DNA from 3 places in the Morganella sp. GD04133 genome. Region 3 is predicted to be linked to each of the others. Evidence: predicted binding sites of a transcription regulator. Region 3 holds the regulator's gene; each other region holds the start of a gene.
The links. Region 3 encodes PurR, which represses purine synthesis genes. Its sites were predicted from a motif close to CANGCAAACGTTTGCNTG; they were not measured.
Positions count from the first base shown of each region.

Region 1: the regulator PurR is predicted to act here: its motif matches at 4,892-4,909, upstream of purE (5-(carboxyamino)imidazole ribonucleotide mutase).
Region 2: the regulator PurR is predicted to act here: its motif matches at 3,432-3,449, upstream of gcvT (glycine cleavage system aminomethyltransferase GcvT).

Region 1 covers NZ_JAODZS010000018.1:87,786-94,544, reverse strand. The annotation lists gene folD (bifunctional methylenetetrahydrofolate dehydrogenase/methenyltetrahydrofolate cyclohydrolase FolD) at 1-513, shown strand, start outside; gene ybcJ (ribosome-associated protein YbcJ) at 516-728, shown strand; gene cybB (cytochrome b561) at 797-1,330, shown strand; gene cybC (cytochrome b562) at 1,412-1,801, opposite strand; gene cysS (cysteine--tRNA ligase) at 1,977-3,365, opposite strand; gene ppiB (peptidylprolyl isomerase B) at 3,639-4,133, shown strand; gene N7387_RS10745 (UDP-2,3-diacylglucosamine diphosphatase) at 4,136-4,858, shown strand; gene purE (5-(carboxyamino)imidazole ribonucleotide mutase) at 5,007-5,531, shown strand; gene purK (5-(carboxyamino)imidazole ribonucleotide synthase) at 5,531-6,601, shown strand; gene N7387_RS10730 (MFS transporter) at 6,690-6,759, shown strand, end outside.
Region 2 covers NZ_JAODZS010000004.1:60,069-66,827, forward strand. The annotation lists gene gcvP (aminomethyl-transferring glycine dehydrogenase) at 1-1,756, opposite strand, end outside; gene gcvH (glycine cleavage system protein GcvH) at 1,841-2,236, opposite strand; gene gcvT (glycine cleavage system aminomethyltransferase GcvT) at 2,292-3,386, opposite strand; gene ubiI (FAD-dependent 2-octaprenylphenol hydroxylase) at 3,692-4,927, opposite strand; gene ubiH (2-octaprenyl-6-methoxyphenyl hydroxylase) at 4,931-6,133, opposite strand; gene pepP (Xaa-Pro aminopeptidase) at 6,137-6,759, opposite strand, start outside.
Region 3 covers NZ_JAODZS010000025.1:2,038-8,796, reverse strand. The annotation lists gene cfa (cyclopropane fatty acyl phospholipid synthase) at 1-491, opposite strand, end outside; gene punC (purine nucleoside transporter PunC) at 757-1,968, opposite strand; gene punR (DNA-binding transcriptional activator PunR) at 2,090-2,992, shown strand; gene purR (HTH-type transcriptional repressor PurR) at 2,996-4,021, opposite strand; gene sodB (superoxide dismutase [Fe]) at 4,448-5,026, opposite strand; gene N7387_RS13295 (hypothetical protein) at 5,422-5,733, shown strand; gene N7387_RS13290 (DUF2058 domain-containing protein) at 5,803-6,342, shown strand; gene N7387_RS13285 (RluA family pseudouridine synthase) at 6,367-6,759, opposite strand, start outside.

The sequences.
Region 1 (6,759 bases), on a different contig from region 3:
AAAGACGTCGACGGTTTTCATCCTTATAATATCGGCCGCCTGTGCCAGCGTGCGCCGAATCTGCGCCCCTGCACACCACGCGGTATTGTCACGCTGCTTGAGCGCTGCAATATCAATACGTTTGGTCTGAATGCGGTGATTGTCGGTGCATCCAATATTGTCGGCCGTCCGATGAGTCTGGAACTGCTGCTGGCCGGTTGTACCACAACGGTCACTCACCGTTTTACCACCAATCTGCGTCACCATGTTGAACATGCGGATCTGCTGATTGTGGCGGTCGGGAAACCCGGCTTTATTCCGGGTGAGTGGATCAAACCCGGCGCGATTGTGATTGATGTCGGTATTAACCGCCTGGAAAACGGCAAAGTGGTCGGTGATGTGAATTTTGCCGAAGCGGCTGAACGCGCGGAGTGGATAACCCCGGTACCGGGCGGCGTCGGGCCGATGACCGTTGCCACACTGATTCAGAATACCTTACAGGCCTGCGAAGAATTTCACGATAAGGACGAATAACCATGGATATTTTTAATCTCGACGGGCACCCGCATGTCGAACTGTGTGATCTGCTCAAAATTCAGGGCTGGGCCGACAGCGGTGCTGCCGCCAAACAATTTATCGCTGATGGTCAGGTGACTGTTGACGGTGAAACAGAAACCCGCAAGCGCTGCAAAATTACCGCCGGTAAAGTGGTGGAATTTGCCGGTCAGCAGGTAAAAGTGGCTGAATAATCGTAATCTGCGAATAAACCAGAGCACTGCCTCTGGTTTTTTTATCCGTATAATAAGAGCCGCAAAAAATGAAAACACAAAAATTTCAGCCGGTGCAGATTGCCCTGCACTGGTTTATTTTCCTGCTTGTGATTGTCGTTTATGTCAGCGCCCTGTTACGGGATAACGCTGACGAACCACTGAGAAGTATGTTGTCCGGGCTGCATTACAGTTGCGGAATTGCCGTCGGTATACTGATGATTGTCCGGCTGGCGGTCAGAATAAAGCACCGCGCACCGGCTATTATTCCCAAACCGTCACCGATGATAACCGGCTTATCCCATCTGGTGCATCTGATAATCTTTGTGATATTCATTCTGTTACCGGTACTCGGTTTCAGTATTAAATATCTGAATGGTTATGACTGGTCATTATTCGGTATTCCGATGCCGGTCTCCGCCGCACCGGATGAAGATCTCGCGTACAGCATACAGAATATTCATGAGATCATTGCCAATACCGGTTATTTTATTATCGGCCTGCATGCTGCTGCCGCACTGGCACATCACTACTTCTGGAAAGATAATACCCTGCTGCGCATGATGCCGCGCAAACGGGACTGATTATCAGCCGCTGAATAACAAAACGCCCGGCAATGATGACCGGGCGTTTTTAATACGGAAAAACGGTATTTATATTCGCTGTTAACGGTATTTTTTGTGGTATTCACCACGGGTGGCTTTCAATTGTTCAGCCATGGCTTTCGCTTCCGGAATTTTACCTTCTTCCGTCAGTTTCAGTGCTTCATCAATTTGTCCGGTCAGAACATCATAACCGTGATGGTAATCCTTCACTTCTGCGCTGTCCGCCGCTTTACCTTTCAGTTTTGCCGGTAACTCGCCTTTGGCACTCTGTGCCGCAGCACGCATGTCGGTCAGTGCAGTTTTCAGCGCTGCCGCGTCATCTGTTTTTTCAACGATCTGCAGATTCGCGTTCAGCGTTTTCATATTATCTGACAATCCGGCGGCAGATGCCGTCATGGTGCCGAATGCACAGACAGATGCCACCAGCATAGCTAACATATTTTTACTCATCAGATGCTTCCTTTATTTTTAATATAAAAGTACGACAAAGACATCACACAATAAAGCAGGTGCTGTAACAGAATAGCGGATAACCGGCTGTTGTGCCTGCCCGGTAAAAATAAAGTGATATAAAAAAGCCCGGCAGTGAATAATGCCGGGCTTTTCAGTCAGAATGTAATCATGATTACTTACGGCGCCAGGTGGTACCCTGCGGGCCATCTTCCAGCACAATACCCATATCGGTTAAAGCATCACGGGCTGCATCTGCCAGCGTCCACGCTTTTGAGGCGCGGGCATCATTGCGCTGTTTGATCAGTGCTTCAATTTTCGCTGCATCTTCATCACTTTCGCTCTGTGCTCCGCTTTGCAGGAACTGCTCCGGATCCTGAGTCAGCAGCCCCAGCACACCCGCCAGCTGGCGAAGCTGTGCCGCCAGGCCGTTTGCTGCGGTCATATCTTCCTGTTTCAGACGGTTCAGTTCACGCGCCATATCAAACAGTACAGAATACGCTTCCGGCGTGTTGAAATCATCATCCATCGCATCGCGGAAACGGTTTGCGAATTCCTCATTCACCACGATTGCCGCGTCTTTATCTGTGCCGCGCAGTGCGGTATAGAAACGTTCCAGTGCAGTACGCGCCTGTTTCAGGTTCTCTTCCGTGTAGTTGAGCTGGCTGCGGTAATGTGCGGACAGCAGGAAGTAACGCACCGTTTCCGGGTCGTAATAACCCAGCACGTCACGGATGGTGAAGAAGTTATTGAGGGATTTTGACATCTTCTCTTTATCGACCATCACCATCCCGGAGTGCATCCAGTAATTGACATACGGGCCGTCGTGGGCACAGGTGGACTGCGCAATTTCGTTTTCATGATGCGGGAACATCAGGTCAGAACCGCCGCCGTGAATATCAAAATGCGTGCCCAGCTGTTTGCTGTTCATCGCGGAACACTCGATATGCCAGCCCGGACGGCCTGCGCCCCATGGTGATTCCCAGGACGGCTCACCCGGTTTGGACATTTTCCACAGCACGAAATCCATCGGGTTGCGTTTCACATCCGCCACCTCGACACGGGCACCGGCCTGAAGCTGTTCCAAATCCTGACGTGACAGCAGGCCGTATTCAGGATCGCTGCTGATATCAAACATCACATCCCCGTTATCCGCCACATAGGCATGACCGCGATCGAGCAATAACTGCGTGATCTCAATAATCTCTTTGATATGATGTGTGGCGCGCGGCTCTGAATCCGGGCGCATCAGGTTCATGGCATCGAAATCGCGGTGCATCTCTGCCACCATGCGATCCACCAGCTGATCACAGGTTTCGTTATTTTCATTCGCCCGTCTGATGATTTTGTCGTCCACATCCGTGATGTTGCGGATATAGTTCACTTCATACCCGGCGTGACGCAGATAGCGCACGATGGTGTCAAACGCGACAAATGTCCGCCCGTGTCCGATATGACACAGGTCGTAAACAGTGATACCACACACGTACATCCCGATTTTACCGGGGTTAATGGGCTTAAATTCCTCTTTTTGTCTTGATAAGGTGTTATAAATTTTCAGCATAGGACTATTCCATTAAAAGTCTGTACGTGTTGATGGTGACTTCTGTTAATTAATTGATAATAAATACTTTATTTTTTATATCTGTCTGCGGGGATCATAATCTGAGACAGGTCAGGTTATTGAAACGCGAATACCCTGCAAATGCAAGAAAGACCCTGTAAAACCCGGTGATTATAACAAATACTGACGCAGATTAGTGAGTATGATATAACACACCCCGGAGATAAAAACGGCAGATTATTGCCTTTAAAATATAAGCAGCAGGAAATTATTATGGTAACTTTTCATACAAATCATGGTGATATCGTCATTAAGACGTTCGCGGACAAAGCACCGGAAACGGTCGCAAACTTCCTGAAATATTGTGAAGACGGTTTCTACAATAACACCATTTTCCATCGTGTTATCAATGATTTCATGGTCCAGGGCGGCGGTTTTGAACCGGGCATGAAGCAGAAACCGACTCTCGGTATGATCAAAAACGAAGCCAACAACGGTCTGAAAAACAACCGCGGCACCCTGGCGATGGCCCGTACCAACGATCCGCATTCCGCCACTGCACAGTTTTTCATCAACGTGGTTGATAACGACTACCTGAACTTCCGTTCAGAAACACCAAGTGGCTGGGGCTACTGCGTGTTTGCTGAAGTGGTTGACGGTATGGATGTTGTGGACAAAATCAAAGCGGTCAAAACCGGCAACAGTGGTATGCACCAGGATGTGCCGCGTGAAGATGTCATCATCGAAAGCGTGACTGTTTCTGAGTAAGTATGACCACGCTTATTATTGCAGATTTGCATTTAAATGAGCAGGAGCCGGCGATCACCGCCGGCTTTCTTCGTTTTCTGCGGGAACAGGCGGTTCATGCCTCACAGCTCTATATTCTCGGTGATTTTTTTGATTACTGGATTGGTGATGATGACCCGAACCCGCTGCATAAAACCGTGGCTGATGCGCTGAAATCCCTCAGTGACAGCGGCGTGAAGATCTTCTTTATCTGCGGTAACCGTGACTTTCTGCTGGGCAAACGCTATGCCCGTCAGTGCGGAATGACCCTGCTGCCGGACACACAGGTGATTGAAGCCGAAGGGCATCAGATCCTGATCCTGCACGGTGATACCCTCTGCACGGATGACACAGACTACCAGCACTACCGCCGGCGTGTTCACACGCCGTGGATCCAGCGCCTGTTTCTGTGGCTGCCGTTGTCGCTGCGCCTGAAAATCGCGAAAAAAATGCGCGCAGGCAGTCAGTCTGCCAATCAGCGCAAAAGCGAAGCGATTATGGATGTGAATCAGAACGAAGTGATGAACGCATTCCGTCAGTACCGGACCCGCTGGATGATCCACGGTCACACCCACCGTCCTGCGGTTCATGATGTTTCCGCTGACGGCGAAACGCACTTTCGCGGTGTCCTCGGCGCGTGGCACTCACAAGGTTCTGCCTTTAAAATCACCCCGGACAGCATTTCACTGATCTTCTTTCCGTTCTGAGCCGTTATCTCCCCGTATTTGTGAAAAATCCGTGACGCAAACGTTTTCCTTCGTGATTTACCGTGATATTATGCCCGTCTTCTTAACCGGCTCACTGCCGGACGTCTGTCAATTTTCGTGACGCGGGATGTACAGGAGCACCGAAAACATGAACGCCGCCTCTTCGCAACAACACTCACCGGCAGCCAAAGTGGCTATTGTTATGGGATCCAAAAGTGACTGGAGCACCATGGAGCACGCCGCTGCGATCCTCGATATGCTTCAGGTGCCTTATCACACAGAAGTGGTTTCCGCGCACCGCACGCCGGACAAACTGTTTTCCTTTGCTGAAACCGCAAAACAGAACGGGTTTGATGTGATCATTGCCGGTGCCGGTGGTGCAGCACATTTGCCGGGAATGCTGGCGGCGAAAACCCTCGTACCGGTACTGGGTGTGCCGGTGCAGAGTGCCGCGCTCAGCGGTGTCGACAGTCTCTATTCTATTGTGCAGATGCCGAAAGGTATTCCGGTCGGTACGCTGGCTATCGGCAAAGCCGGTGCCGCCAATGCCGCCCTGCTCGCCGCACAGATCCTCGCCCTGCATGATGAGGCGCTGCTGACCCGCCTGACAGACTGGCGTAATGCACAGACTGATGATGTCCTCAGCCACCCGGATCCGCGGGAGGCCAACTGATGAAGCCGGTGTGTGTTCTGGGAAACGGTCAGCTGGGCCGGATGCTGCGCCAGGCCGGTGAGCCGCTGGGTATTTCGGTTTATCCGGTCGGGTTGGATGCCGAACCGGAAGCCGTTCCTTATCAGCACAGTGTGATCACCGCTGAAATCGAGCAGTGGCCGCAGACCGCGCTGACACGTGTGCTGGAGCAGCATCCCGCCTTTATCAACCGCGATATCTTTCCGCGTCTGGCCGACCGCCTGCCGCAGAAACAGCTGATGGACACTCTGCATCTCGCCACCTCACCGTGGCAGCCGCTGTCGTCTCCTGATGAATGGCCGGACATTTTTACCCGTCTCGGGGACTTTGTCATCGTCAAACGCCGTACCGGCGGCTATGACGGACGCGGTCAATGGCGGGTGCGTCCCGGTGATGAAGCTTCTCTGCCGCCGGAAATTTACGGCGAATGTATTGCCGAGAAAGGTATTCTGTTTTCCGGTGAAGTGTCGCTGGTCGGCGCCCGTAACCGCGCCGGGGAATGTGTGTTTTATCCGCTGACCCATAACCATCACGAAGAAGGTATTCTGCGCATGAGCGTGGCCTTCCCGCCGGCACAAAACCCGCTTCAGGCACAGGCTGAGCAGATGCTGGGGGCGATCCTCACTGAGCTGGATTATACCGGTGTGATGGCAATGGAGTGTTTTGTCACAGAAGACGGCCTGCTGATTAACGAACTGGCACCGCGTGTGCATAACAGCGGTCACTGGACACAAAACGGTGCGTCTGTCAGTCAGTTTGAGCTGCATCTGCGGGCGATTCTGGATCTGCCGCTGCCGCAGCCGGTTGTCACCGCCCCAGCGGTAATGGTGAATATTATCGGCACGGAACTGAATACACAGTGGCTGGCACAACCGCTGGCGCATCTGCACTGGTATGATAAAGAGGTGCGCCCGGCGCGTAAGGTCGGCCACATTAACCTGACGCATCCCGATCCGGCGCAGCTTATCGCCGCACTCGGCGGGCTGGCACAGGATTTACCGGCGGAATATCAGTCCTCTGCGGACTGGGCAAAAACAATATTAAGCTGGTAGTCTGTACGGTTTCCGGCGACAATAGTCCCATTCTGATGCTCGGTGTTCAGCCGGGCATGTTGCTTTTTACGCCGTTTCCGGAGCCGGGATGTTTTCGTCAGATCGCCGCTTAGGTCCTGTTTATCAATGGACTATACTTACCCTGCTGGGGCTGGTTT
Region 2 (6,759 bases), on a different contig from region 3:
AGCGGCGGATAGTCACCAGCCCGGCATATTCCCCCTGTGCGCCGGAGTTCGGCTGCATACACATGGCGTCATAACCGGTCAGCAGCACCAGCCAGCGGGAAAGCTGTTCTATCATCACATGATAGCCCTGCGCCTGCTCCGGCGGGCAGAACGGGTGCATATTACCGAATTCCGGCCAGGTGATCGGGATCATCTCCGCAGCCGCATTCAGTTTCATGGTGCAGGAGCCGAGCGGGATCATCGCCTGATCCAGCGCCAGGTCTTTGCGGGCCAGGCTGTGCAGGTAGCGCATCATATCCGTTTCGCTGTGATAGCTGCGGAAGTTCGGATGCTTCAGAATTTCCCCTTCGCGGCGCAGCGCGGCAGGAATAGATTCAGAAGATGCGGCAACCTGTACATCCAGCGCATCGATATCCCACTGTGCTTCCTGTCCGGTCAGTACCGTGTACAGATTTTCCAGACACTCACGCTGTGTGGTTTCGCTCAGGGTGACCGCAACGGCACCCGGCAGATCGGTACGCAGGTTGATGCGCGCGGCTTTGGCACGGGCCAGAACGGCTGCTTTGTCCTGCACTTCAATCGTCAGGGTATCAAACCAGGTGGTATTACGCAGACGCAAACCCGCATCTGTCAGCGCTTTCGCCAGTATATCGGTCAGGCGGTGAATACGACCGGCAATCCGTTTCAGACCTTCCGGCCCGTGGTAGACCGCATACATCCCGGCGATATTCGCCAGCAGAACCTGAGAGGTACAGATATTGGAGTTCGCTTTTTCACGGCGGATATGCTGTTCGCGGGTTTGCAGTGCCAGGCGCAGTGCGCGGTTACCGGCGGCATCAATGGATACCCCGATAAGACGGCCCGGCATCGCACGTTTGTAAGCATCACGACAGGCAAAGAAGGCAGCATGCGGGCCGCCGTAACCCATCGGCACACCAAAACGCTGGGCAGAGCCGAAGACAATATCCGCGCCCTGTTTACCCGGTGCTTCCAGCAGGACCAGCGCCATAATATCGGCTGCCACACTGGTGATCACCTGACGCTGATGTAACTGTGCCAGTAAGTCACGGTAATCATGGATCTGCCCGCCGGTGCCGGTCTGCTGCAACAACACACCAAACACATCATCGTAATCAAGGGCTTTTTCCGCGCTATCGATGGTCAGTTCAAAACCGAAGTATTCAGCGCGGGTGCGGATCACATCCAGGGTTTGCGGATGTACATCATCTGCAATAAAAAAGCGGTTGGCATTTTTTTTCTTGCTGACGCGCTTCGCCATCGCCATCGCTTCCGCTGCTGCGGTCGCTTCATCCAGCAGTGAGGCGGATGCCAGCTCCAGACCGGTCAGGTCGATAGTCACCTGCTGGAAATTCAGCAGTGCTTCCAGGCGGCCCTGGGAGATTTCCGGCTGATACGGTGTATACGCGGTATACCAGCCCGGATTTTCCAGCAGATTACGTAAAATTACCGGCGGCAGAATGGTCGGTGTATAGCCCTGGCCGATGTAAGACGTAAACTGCTGATTCAGCCCGGCAATGGTTTTCAGTTCTGCCAGCGCATCCTGTTCGGTTGCCCCTTCACCCACGGCAGGCGGGATATCCAGCTGAATATCATCCGGGACAATATGGCGGGTAAGATCTTCAAGTGACGCCGCACCGACTGTTTTCAGCATATGCAGCTGCTGTTCAGGGGATGCGCCGATATGACGGCGGATAAATTCGCCGCGATTTTCAAGCTGAGTTAACGTTTGAGTCATCGTTCTCCGGTTCCTGACATTGTCTGATTCAATAAAAACCCGAAAAAAAACCCTGTTTGCTCACAAACAGGGTTCCGCAATCCGTCAGTCTTGTTCTTCAGCCTGCAGTTCTGCGTATTTGGCTGCGTCCATCAGACCGGCAAACTCATCCGGATCCGCGATTTTAATGCGGATCATCCAGCCGCCTTCATACGGCTCGCTGTTGACCAGTTCCGGGCTGTCTTCCAGTGCTTCGTTCACGGCGATAACGGTACCGGTCACCGGCGCATACAGATCTGATGCCGCTTTTACCGACTCAACAGTACCGAATGCTTCACCAAATGTGATTTCATCACCGACTTCCGGTAATTCAACAAACACCACATCGCCCAGCAGTTCCTGCGCGTAATCGGTGATCCCTGCCACATACTCATCACCACTCTCATGGCGAACCCACTCGTGATCTTCTGTGTATTTCAGATTCTCAGGTATATTACTCATCGCCAACGGCTCCTGTTATCGGGTTTCTCAAAATTTAACAATAAAAAATAGTTATTCAGACCAGGGCTTTGCCGTTACGGACAAACCCCGGTTTCACGACCTCAACAGGCACTTCACGGTTGCGTACCTGCACAATAGCGGTATTGCCGATCCCCTGCGGGACACGGGCCAGCGCGATACTGAACCCCAGTGACGGCGAGAAGGTTCCGCTGGTGATAACGCCGGTCTGTAATTTGCCGAGCTCATCAGTAAAGCGGACTTCCATACCGGCACGCAGCACACCTTTTTCGCGCATCACCAGTCCGACCTGTTTTTCAGTGCCGTCACGGCGGAATTTTTCCAGTGCCTCACGGCCGATAAATTTCCGGTCTTCCGGCTGCCAGGCAATCGTCCAGCCCATATTCGCCGCCAGCGGATTGATGGTTTCATCCATCTCCTGGCTGTAAAGATTCATACCTGCTTCAAGACGTAAGGTATCCCGCGCCCCTAACCCTGCCGGTTTCACTCCGGCTGCCAGCAGTTTTTTCCACAGGTCAGCGGCCTGCTCTGCGGGCAGCGCGATTTCATAACCTTCCTCGCCGGTGTACCCGGTGGTGGCAATGAAATAATCCCCGCTCTGCACGCCGTAAAACGGTTTCATCCCCGCGACGGCGGCTTTTTGTTCCGCAGTCAGCAGTGTCGCGACTTTTTCTTTGGCATGCGGCCCCTGAACAGCAATCATCGCCAAATCATCACGGACTGTCATCTCAGCCGCAAAGTTTTTGCGATGTTCGTCAATCCACGCCAGATCTTTTTCACGGGTGGCGGAGTTCACCACCAGCCGGTAAAAGTCATCCGCAAAGTAATAGACGATAAGATCGTCGATCACACCGCCGGACGCATTGAGCATCCCGGTGTACAGTGCTTTGCCTTTTTCGGTGAGTTTTGCCACATCATTGGCGAGAAGATAACGGAGGAACTGCTGACATTGCGGACCATGAAAGTCCACGATTGTCATATGGGAAACATCGAACATACCGGCGTCATTGCGGACATTGTGGTGCTCTTCGATCTGGGAGCCGTAGTGCAGCGGCATCATCCAGCCGTGGAAATCCACCATTTTTGCCCCGCAGGCAACGTGCTCACCGGACAGTGGTGTGTGTTGTGCCATTCTATCCCCTTTCAGTCAGACATAGTGCGCAGCGTGTACCGCGCAAACGATACCCTTTTCCTGACGTTATCACCGAATCACAAACGTAACCATAAGAAAAAATTGTGACCGTGTACGCGGACGGAAAAATACGAGCCGTCAGTATGCAGATTTTTCATCTGTCATTCTGAGCCCTGAGGCGCAAAAAAGGATTAACAGGTGATAGTTTTGAATTAAGCGGCGGGAATGCACTAAAACACCGGTCTGATCGACCGGTTAATTTTTAGTGCATTATGAATAAAACTAATGTGAAAAAAGCCCTTAAATTAGATTTTTTCAGCTGATGCCGGTTTCGGTTCACGCAGCCAGTCCGGTATATCACTCAGTCCGCGGGCATGGCGCAGCAGAGCCGGTTTTACGCCCGGCAGTGTGTCCGCCAGCACCAGACCGACATCACGGACCAGCTTTTTCACCGGATTGTTGCCGTCGAACAGCTCACGGAAACCCTGCATCCCGGCCAGCATCATTGCGGCACTCTGCTTGCGGCGGCGCTCAAAACGGCGCAGCCAGAAATAGTTGCCGATATCTTTGCCTTCCGCGGTCAGACGGCGGATTTCGCCAATCAGTTCCGCCACATCCATAAAACCGAGGTTAACCCCCTGTCCGGCCAGCGGATGAATGGTATGAGCGGCATCGCCCAGCAGCGCCAGACGCGGTGCGGCAAACTGACGGGCATAGCGCCCGGTCAGCGGGATCGCCCGCCGCTCACTGACCACTTCACACAGCCCGAGACGCAGATCAAACGCCGCTGCCAGTTTATGGTTAAACGCAGCCTCATCCAGATCCAGACAGTGTTGTGCTGTCAGTCCGGGCAGAGACCAGACAATTGAGCAGTGATGTGCATCCGGCAGCGGCAGAAATGCCAGAATGCCGTCGCCGTGGAAAACCTGACGCGCCACATTCTCATGCGGCAACGCTGTGCGGATGGTGGCGACCAGCGCGTGATGCTCATAATCCCAAAACGAAACCGGGATATCCGCATGCTGGCGCAGCCAGGAATTTGCCCCGTCTGCCCCCGCCACTAAGCGGGTAGTGAGCATGTCGTCATTTTCCAGGGTGATAAAGGCATCGTTTTCACCCCACACCACCTGACGGATTTGTGTTCCGGTGAGCAGCATCACATCAGACAGTGTCTGCACCCGCTCCCAGAGCGCATTGCGGATCACATCGTTCTCAATGATATGACCGAGGTGTTCACAATGGGCTTCCGCCGCGCTGAACGCGATACGACCAAAGCTGTCGTTATCCCACACTTCCATGCCCTGATACGGTGCTGCGCGTTTTGCCAGAATATCCTGCCAGACACCCAACCGCCCCAGTAAGCGCTCACTGGCACTGTTGATGGCGGAGACCCGGACAGCAAACGGTGCCTGCGGATCAAAACGGGTATCCGGTGCCTGCTTTTCAATCACGGCAATGCGCAGCCCGCAGCCGTGCAGACCACAGGCCAGTGCCAGCCCGACCATGCCGCCACCGGCAATTACCACATCATATGACTGCATTGTTTATCCTCTTTCCGTGGCGGTATTACGCGGCTGCGCGACCCAGCCGAGTGTCTGTTTTGCCAGCCGGTTGCGCAGAAACGGCAGCATTTCCATTGCCATCAGACCGGCATTCCGTCCGGCGGCCAGCGGGAAGCAGCGATTGGAGAAAAGGCGCACCAGGCTGTCGGTCAGGGTCATTGTCGCCTGCCGGTCAGCCTCGCGGGCGGCCTGATAGTGCATCAGCACACGGTACTGACCAATATCTTCCTGTGATAAAAACGCCTGACTGATAACCTCCGCCAGTGCCATCACATCACGCATGCCCAGGTTAAACCCCTGGCCGGCGATTGGATGGAGTGTCTGCGAAGCGTTACCCACCAGCGCCAGGCGGTGGGAAATCTGAGCGTGCGCGGCACTCAGGGTCAGCGGATAACAGTGACGGGCACCGGCAGTGACGATTTTACCCAGCTGCCAGCCAAAGGCTTTCTGCAATTCGCGGCAGAAGGTCTCATCATCCCATTCATGCACGGCTTCCGCATGCTCTGCACGGTGACACCAGACCAGCGAACTGCGCCCTTCTGTCATCGGCAGCATAGCCAGCGGCCCCTGTGGCGTAAAACGCTCAAACGCCCGCCCCTGCGGATCCAATTCCGTCATCACATTGGCGATCACCGCCACCTGCTCATACGGGGTATCCGTCCACTGCATACCGCATTGTTGTGCAACCGCAGAGTGACTGCCATCCGCCGCGATAAGAATCTGCCCGTTCAGTGTTTTGCCGCTGTCCAAATGAACACTGACCGAGTCCATCGTGCGGGTAATATTTTTTACGCTGTCAGGACAATACAATGTGACATTTTCTGCTTTTGCCAGTTCGGCAAACAAGGTTTGCCCGGCATCATACAGCTCAATCACCTGTCCGAGCGCATCAATATCATAATCACCGGCGGTAATATTCACACAGCCGGTATGCCCCTGATCAGACACATGCACCCGGGTAATCGGCGCCGCATGCGCTTTCAGTGCGGACCACAGCCCGATTTTTTCCAGCCGCTGACAGGTACCGTACGCCAGGGCAATCGCCCGCGCATCAAACCCCGGATGATGGTCATCCGGTAATCTGGCTTCCGCCAGTGCAACGGGAAGCCTGCCGTGACTGAGGCGGGAAAGCGCCAGCGCCAGTGTTGCGCCGGTCATTCCGCCCCCGGTGATTATCACACTCATTAATTATTCAGCCTGTTTTGCCTGCGCCATCAGCGCTTCAATATCATCTGCGGTTTTGACCACTGATGCGGTCAGGTTTTCGTTTCCGTCCGCCGTGATGACAATATCATCCTCAATACGGACACCAATGCCGCGATATGCCTCCGGCACATCCGCATCCGGCGCGATATACAGCCCCGGTTCGATGGTCAGCACCATGCCCGGCTCCAGGATACGGTCGCGGTCTGTACCGTAATGACCGACATCATGCACATCCAATCCTAACCAGTGGCTGAGACTATGCATGAAAAAGGCGCGGTATGCTTTGGTCTCGATCAAATGCGGGACATCCCCGGTCAGTAAGCCGAGTTTTACCAGCCCTTCCGTCATGATTTCCACCACGCGATCTGTCACCTCTGCAATGGAAGTACCGGGGCGGTAGAGTTCAAGAGAGACATTCAGGGTTTCCAGCACCAGATCATAGATTTCACGCTGTTCTTTGCTGAATTTACCGTTCACCGGGAAGGTGCGGGTGATATCCCCGGCATAGCCTTCAATTTCACATCCCGCGTCGATCAGCACCAAATCGCCGTCTTTCATCCGGCATTCGTTTTCGGTGTAATGCAGAATGCAGCCGTTCTCGCCGC
Region 3 (6,759 bases):
CAGATAAGATGCAGCTTCTGCTCCTGCGCCTTCGCCAGATTGGCCGGGTCATCACTGAGATCTTTCCAGTAACCGCAGGAATACTGCATATACGGGTCGAGCATCAGCTCAAACAGGTCATTACCCAGATCATAATGTTCTTCGCCGACAATCCGCGCCCGCTTTTTGGTTTGCAGATTACGCAGGCGGGCCATGGCGATTTTTATAATATCGTTAATATTCTGCGGCAGCTTATTTTCCAGTCCGGCACGTAATACCCGCTGAAAGAAAATATCTAACCGCTCACAGTCCCACCAGCCATCCATATAGCTTTCGCCCAGTCCCATCGAGCCCTGTTGCAGAACCCGTTTAAAGAATTGGCTGTTATGCACCTGAATATCAAAAGGACGGGAACCATTAACCTCAATGCCGGCTTCGTCTAAAAGATCGGAGGCAATCCGCTGCCAGGAATCAGCAGACGTTTTTTGATTTTCGACACAATCAGAACTCATATTATCTCCAATTTTTATCAAAGCGGGATTCTGAGAGCTTTATTCATGACGTTTTGCGCGGGAACAACAGAACCGGTGTGATTGGCCGTCAACGGGTGACAGTCTGCGTATTAACGTGATCGTTAAGACAAAAACAAAGCTCAAAATCCGGATTTAAAACGAATTGTCAGAAAAGTATAGGAGCCTGAAATTAAAATTCAATGACAAAAAAAGCCGTACATGAGTACGGCCCGTAATTAGGAATATTCTTAATACGTGTTGCAGTCTATTGATTTTGTTCCGCAATAGTCACGGAGGTGCGCGAAGAGCGGCGCTGAATAATATAACCGCCGATAGTCAGTACCACGGTTGCCGCCATGACGGCGGTGGTGGAGAGCAGGGGAGCATGCATCAGCGCGGAGACCAGAAAACTGATCGCAGAGCATAAGCCGAGCTGAATGGCATTCTGCAATGCTGCCGCTTTACCGCTGTGCTCCGGATAAACCGCCAGGGCGTTTGATACCGCAATCGGGTAAGACGCACCATTCATTGCCGCCATAAAGCAGAATGGGATCAGGATCGCCACCAGTGACGGGTTGCTGAATTTCGCCATAACATACAACCCGATCATGCTGACGGCATAACCGGCCAGCAGGAACGGCAGCAGGGTTTTACCGTTAATCCGCGACAGCAGGGCACGGCAGCCGTAGCCTCCGACCATAAAGGCGATCGTCTGCGGGATATAGCTCAGGCCGATATCATTCGGGTTATAACCCATATCGCGCAGAATAAACGGCGAACCGGTCAGCCAGGCAAAGAAACCGGCACTGCACGCGGCATAAATCAGCACGTTACCGCTGTAGACCGGGGACTTCAGCAAACGGAAGAAGGAGATCTTCTGTTTTTCTGTTTTGGCTGCATCCGGCGCAATATGGCGCTTTTCTTTCAGCATCAGGGTCGGGATCAGCACCAGCAGGGTGATCCCGCCGAGTACGAGGAAAATCTCATGCCAGCCGCCGTGGTTGAGCAGCCATGCGCCCAGTAACGGCGCCAGTGCCGGGGAAAGTGCCACCAGCGGCATAATCGCGGCAAAGACACGCTGCGCGCGGTGATCATCATAACGGTCGATAACCAGCGCCTGCCAGGTGACCGCTGCGGAGCAGACGCTGACCGCCTGCACAAAGCGCAGTAATAATAGCTGCGCCGGGGTGGAAACCCAGACCATGGCCAGACAGCTCAGGGCAAACAGGCCGAGACCCATCAGCAGAACCGGCTTGCGGCCGATTTTATCGGAGAGTGGTCCCCATAACAGCTGGCCGATGGCAAAACCGACCAGGAAGATACTCAGACTGGCGCTGATAGCGCTGGCAGTGGAGTTCAGAGAGTCCTGCATCATACCGAATGCAGGCAGATACATATCAATCGCGAGGTAACCCAGCATGCTGAGCCCGGCGAGATAAAAGAGAAAGCCGCGGGAAGGCGATTTATTGACAGTCACAGAGAAATACCTGAATGTTAAATAAGTGTAATGCGTGAGTTGTTATTTTAACTATTCGAGTTTTTCTTTGTAAAACGTTATTATTTGCACACTGCTGTGAAATTTTTTGAAAGGAAGAATTGTGTGGTCAGAATATACGCTGGATGTGGTGGATGCTGTGGCACGGACAGGCAGTTTCAGTGCGGCGGCAGAGGAACTGCACCGGGTGCCTTCTGCCATCAGCTACAGCGTCCGTCAGCTGGAAGAGTGGCTGGCGGTTCCGCTGTTTGAACGACGTCACCGGGATGTTGAACTGACACCTGCCGGGGCATTATTTGTTAAAGAAGCGCGTGATGTTATCAAAAAAATGAAATCCACACGCCACCAGTGCCAGATGATTGCCAACGGCTGGCGCGGGCAGTTCAGTATCGCCGTTGACTGTATCGTAAAACCGGAACGGATAACGCGACTTCTGCTGGATTTTTATCATCATTTTCCGGATATCGAGTTGTATATTTATCCGGAGGTGTTTAACGGGGTGTGGGATGCGCTGGTGGACAGACGGGTGGATGTGGCCATCGGCGCGACACGCGCATCCCCGATCGGCGAGCGTTATAATTTCCGTGATATGGGGTTTATGCCGTGGCGTGCGGTGGTCAGCCCGGATCATCCGCTGGCCTCTGCCGGTCATGTCCTGACCAATGAGGAGATGGTGCCGTACCCGAGTTTATGTCTGGAAGACACCTCGCGTTCCCTGCCGAAACGCGACACGTGGGCACTGGATAATCAGCGCCGCCTGGTGGTGCCGGACTGGGATCGCGGGATTGCCTGTGTGGAATCGGGATTATGTGTGGCAATGATGCCGGCGCACCGGGCCGATCCGCTGATTAAAGAGGGGCGGCTGGCAGCGCTGAAGATAGAGCAGCCATTGCCGGACAGCCCGTGCTGTATCACCTGGGTGGATAAAGATACCTCTCCGGCACTGAGCTGGCTGCTCGATTATCTCGGGGACAGCAGTACACTCAATGCCGAATGGCTGCGCTGATCCTCAGCGGCGGTAATCGATAAACGGACCATCTGCCACGGAGCGGCGTTCGACCAGGCGCGGATGCACCTCAATAGTCTGTGCATCTTCGCGTTTGTTGACGATACGGTCGAGCAGCATGGTCAGCGCCATCTGTCCCAGCCGCTCTTTCGGCTGGTGGATGGTGGTCAGGGCAGGGGTAAAGTAGCGGGCGTTACGGATATTGTCATACCCGATCACAGAAATATCCTGCGGGACACGCAGGCCCATTTCATCAGCCGCGCAAATCGCGCCCATCGCCATGGCATCCCCGCCGCAGAATACCGCGGTCGGGCGCTGTTTGCCGGATAAAATCTGTGCCATCGCCTGATAACCGGAATCCGGTTCAAAATCGCCCTGAACAATCCATTCATCACGCACTGTAATGCCGGCTTCTTTCATTGCTTTGCGGAATCCTTCCAGACGGTTGCCGCCGGTGTTTCGCTCAAGCGGCCCCGGAATAACCGCGATATCACGGTGACCGCGTTCAATCAGGTAACGGCCGGCAAGATAACCGCCGTGCAGGGCGTTATCAATAATCGCATCGGTGAAATCCCCGCGCGCTTTGCCCCAGTCCATTACCACCATCGGGATATTGCGGTAGCCTTCCAGCATGGCAATCAGCTGATCCGGATATTCAGAACACATCACCAGCAGACCATCGACCCGCTTTTGTGCCAGCATCGCCAGGTAGGCTTTCTGCTTGTCAGGATTATTGTGAGAGTTGCACAGCACCAGGGTATAGCCTTTGCTGTAGCAGCTGTTTTCCACCGCCTCAATCACTTCCGCAAAATACGGCGCTTCACTGGAGGTGGCCAGCAGCCCGATGGACTTGGTGTTATTGACTTTCAGACTGCGCGCCACGGCGCTCGGTGAATAGTGCAACTCTTTGATAGCAGCCCAGACAGCCGCCTTCGTTTCTTCCGCAACGAAACGGGTATTATTAATGACATGGGAGACGGTTGTGGTAGAGACGCCCGAGCGCTTAGCCACATCTTTAATCGTTGCCATGATGAAAACAACTCCTGACCTGCCGGTCTGTATTTTATTATTCGGTTAATCGATTGCTATTATAGTGCCATTATGCGGTAACAATAGAAAAATTTCTGTAAAAACAGGCATTGTTGTCTGATCCGGGTCAAAAGTAAAAAATATTACCTGTGCTATGGTTATTGATATGGTCAGCTATTCGGATTTTCCGGTCAGACCATCCGTTTTAATTATTTTGATGATTCAGGATGTCAGGTAATCATCATTGGTCATTAAGCAGCTATTTTGGAGATAGGAATGGATACAGATCTGAAATATGGTTTGTCAACCGCAGTTGCGGCACTGGTTATGATCGTATTATTTGCAACAATGCTTTTCTGATACACCCCCATCAATACAAAAGGGCGGAAAATTCCGCCCTTTCTTGGTTAACAGTATTTTTACGGATTACGCCAGGTTTTCTTCCGCAAATTTCCAGTTCACTAATGCCCAGAAGTTTTCCAGGTATTTAGGACGGGCATTACGGTAGTCGATATAATAAGCGTGTTCCCAGACATCGACGGTTAAGATGGGTTTGTCGTTACCGCTGACCGGGGTTGCCGCGTTAGAGGTATTGACGATAGCCAGGCTGCCGTCTGCTTTTTTCACCAGCCATGTCCAGCCGGAACCGAAGTTTTTCACTGCGGCATCGGTAAACTGCTGTTTGAATTCGGCAAATGAACCGAACGCGTTGTTAATCGCATCCGCAATTTTACCGGTTGGCTCGCCACCGGCGTTTGGTGCCAGGCAGTGCCAGTAGAACGTGTGGTTCCAGACCTGGGCGGCGTTATTGAAGATACCGGCATCAGAGGTTTTGATAATCTCTTCCAGTGATTTACCTTCAAACGCGGTGCCTTTGATCAGGTTATTCAGATTAAGCACATAAGTGTTGTGGTGTTTGCCGTAGTGGTATTCCAGTGTTTCTTCAGAAATATAGGGCGCTAATGCATTTTTTGCATAAGGCAGTGCAGGTAATTCAAACGACATTGCATTCTCCTTGTTAAGGTTAAATCAGTAACCTCATCACAGACGGGTTACTGTTATTATTCTGCGAATTATCTTAACAAGTTTTGTCATAAAAAACAGCGTGAAATACTGGGGGTGATGTTATTCACATTGTGAAAGATAAAATTGCCCACAGAATGATATCCGTCACAATAAAGGCGATAAGCAAGGTGTACAGCTTATGGCGGCAGATCCAGTTATAATAGCGTTTCATTCTGTCTTCCCCGTATGACTGCGGAATCTTAACTATAACGGGTTTACCGGCTGAAATCCGCGCAGGTTTAACCATTTTACAAAAAGCGTGACAGCGGCCGCCGTTTGTCAACCGGCAGCAGACCCTTTACAATCTGCGCTATGACAAAAGTACAAGAATGTTCATGATGCTGGCAGACTATATTTCCCGCGCGATACAAAACCATACTGATTGCAATGCGATTTGTGACCATTATCAGAAAGATGAACTCTCCGAAGTGATCCGGCGGGTCCGCAAATGGCAGTTCCGCGACGGTATTGAGCTGATGTGCAGTGAAGAGATAGAAACTGCCGTACAGAGCGGAGACGAACAGTGCCCCGAGCAGTGGATAGTCTGGTCTGTCACCGGGGATAATGCGAAAACGGTTTCTCCGCAGCACAAAGAATTTTTCAGTCTGTGCCAGCAGGGTTACTGGCTGAAAATGCAGCTGGCCTGACGTACCGGATACAATCCTGAAAATTACCGGTATAATTACCGGCAATATTAAACTGATTCAGAAAAGACAATGACAAAACTCACATTACAAGAGCAGATGCTGAAAGCCGGACTGGTGACCAGCAAAAAAATGGACAAAGTCCGCAGAACAGCAAAAAAATCGCGTGTTCAGGCCCGTGAGGCCAGAGAAGCGGTGGAAGAGAATAAAAAAGCGCAGCTTGAGCGTGATAAACAGCTGAGTGAGCAGCAAAAACAGGCTGTTTTATCCCGGGAATATAAAGCTCAGGTGAAACAGCTGATTGAAATGAACCGGATTATTATTTCAAAAGGCAATATTGATTTTAATTTCACCGACAACAACGTGATTAAAAGCATTGCCGTGGACAAAACCACACAGTCTCAGCTGATCAGCGGGCGCCTGGCAATTGCCCGGTTAAGCACGGAAAACAGCAGTGTGAGTGAATATGCCATTATCCCGGCGGTTGTTGCGGATAAAATCACACAGCGTGATGCGGAAAGCATTGTGTTAAATAATGCGCTGGCACAGGACGAAGCAGACGAAGACGACCCGTATGCTGATTTTAAAATCCCGGATGATTTAATGTGGTGATCTGAATCTGCCTGCTTCCCCTGTTCAGAACGGGCAGGGACTGCGGGCATTGATCGGTTCGCCGCTGACCGGATGCACAAAATCCAGCTCCCCGGCATGCAGCATCAGCCGCGGAATATTTTCAGTACCCGGCAATAGTTTCCCGCCATAGAGATCACACCCTAAAATCGGATGGCCCAGATACTGACAATGAATGCGGAGCTGATGCGTGCGACCGGTTTCCGGTGTCAGTGCCACCCGCGTGACCGGCAGAGAGAGTCCGTCTTCCGTTTCATAATAAAAGCGCTCAGTCACCTGATAATGTGAACGGGCCGGTTTTCCCCGGACAGCACATAGCGTCATGCGCGGAAACAGTGCCGGATCTTTGGCAATCGCCGCATCAATTATTCCTTCATTCTCATTCAGATGCCCGCACAA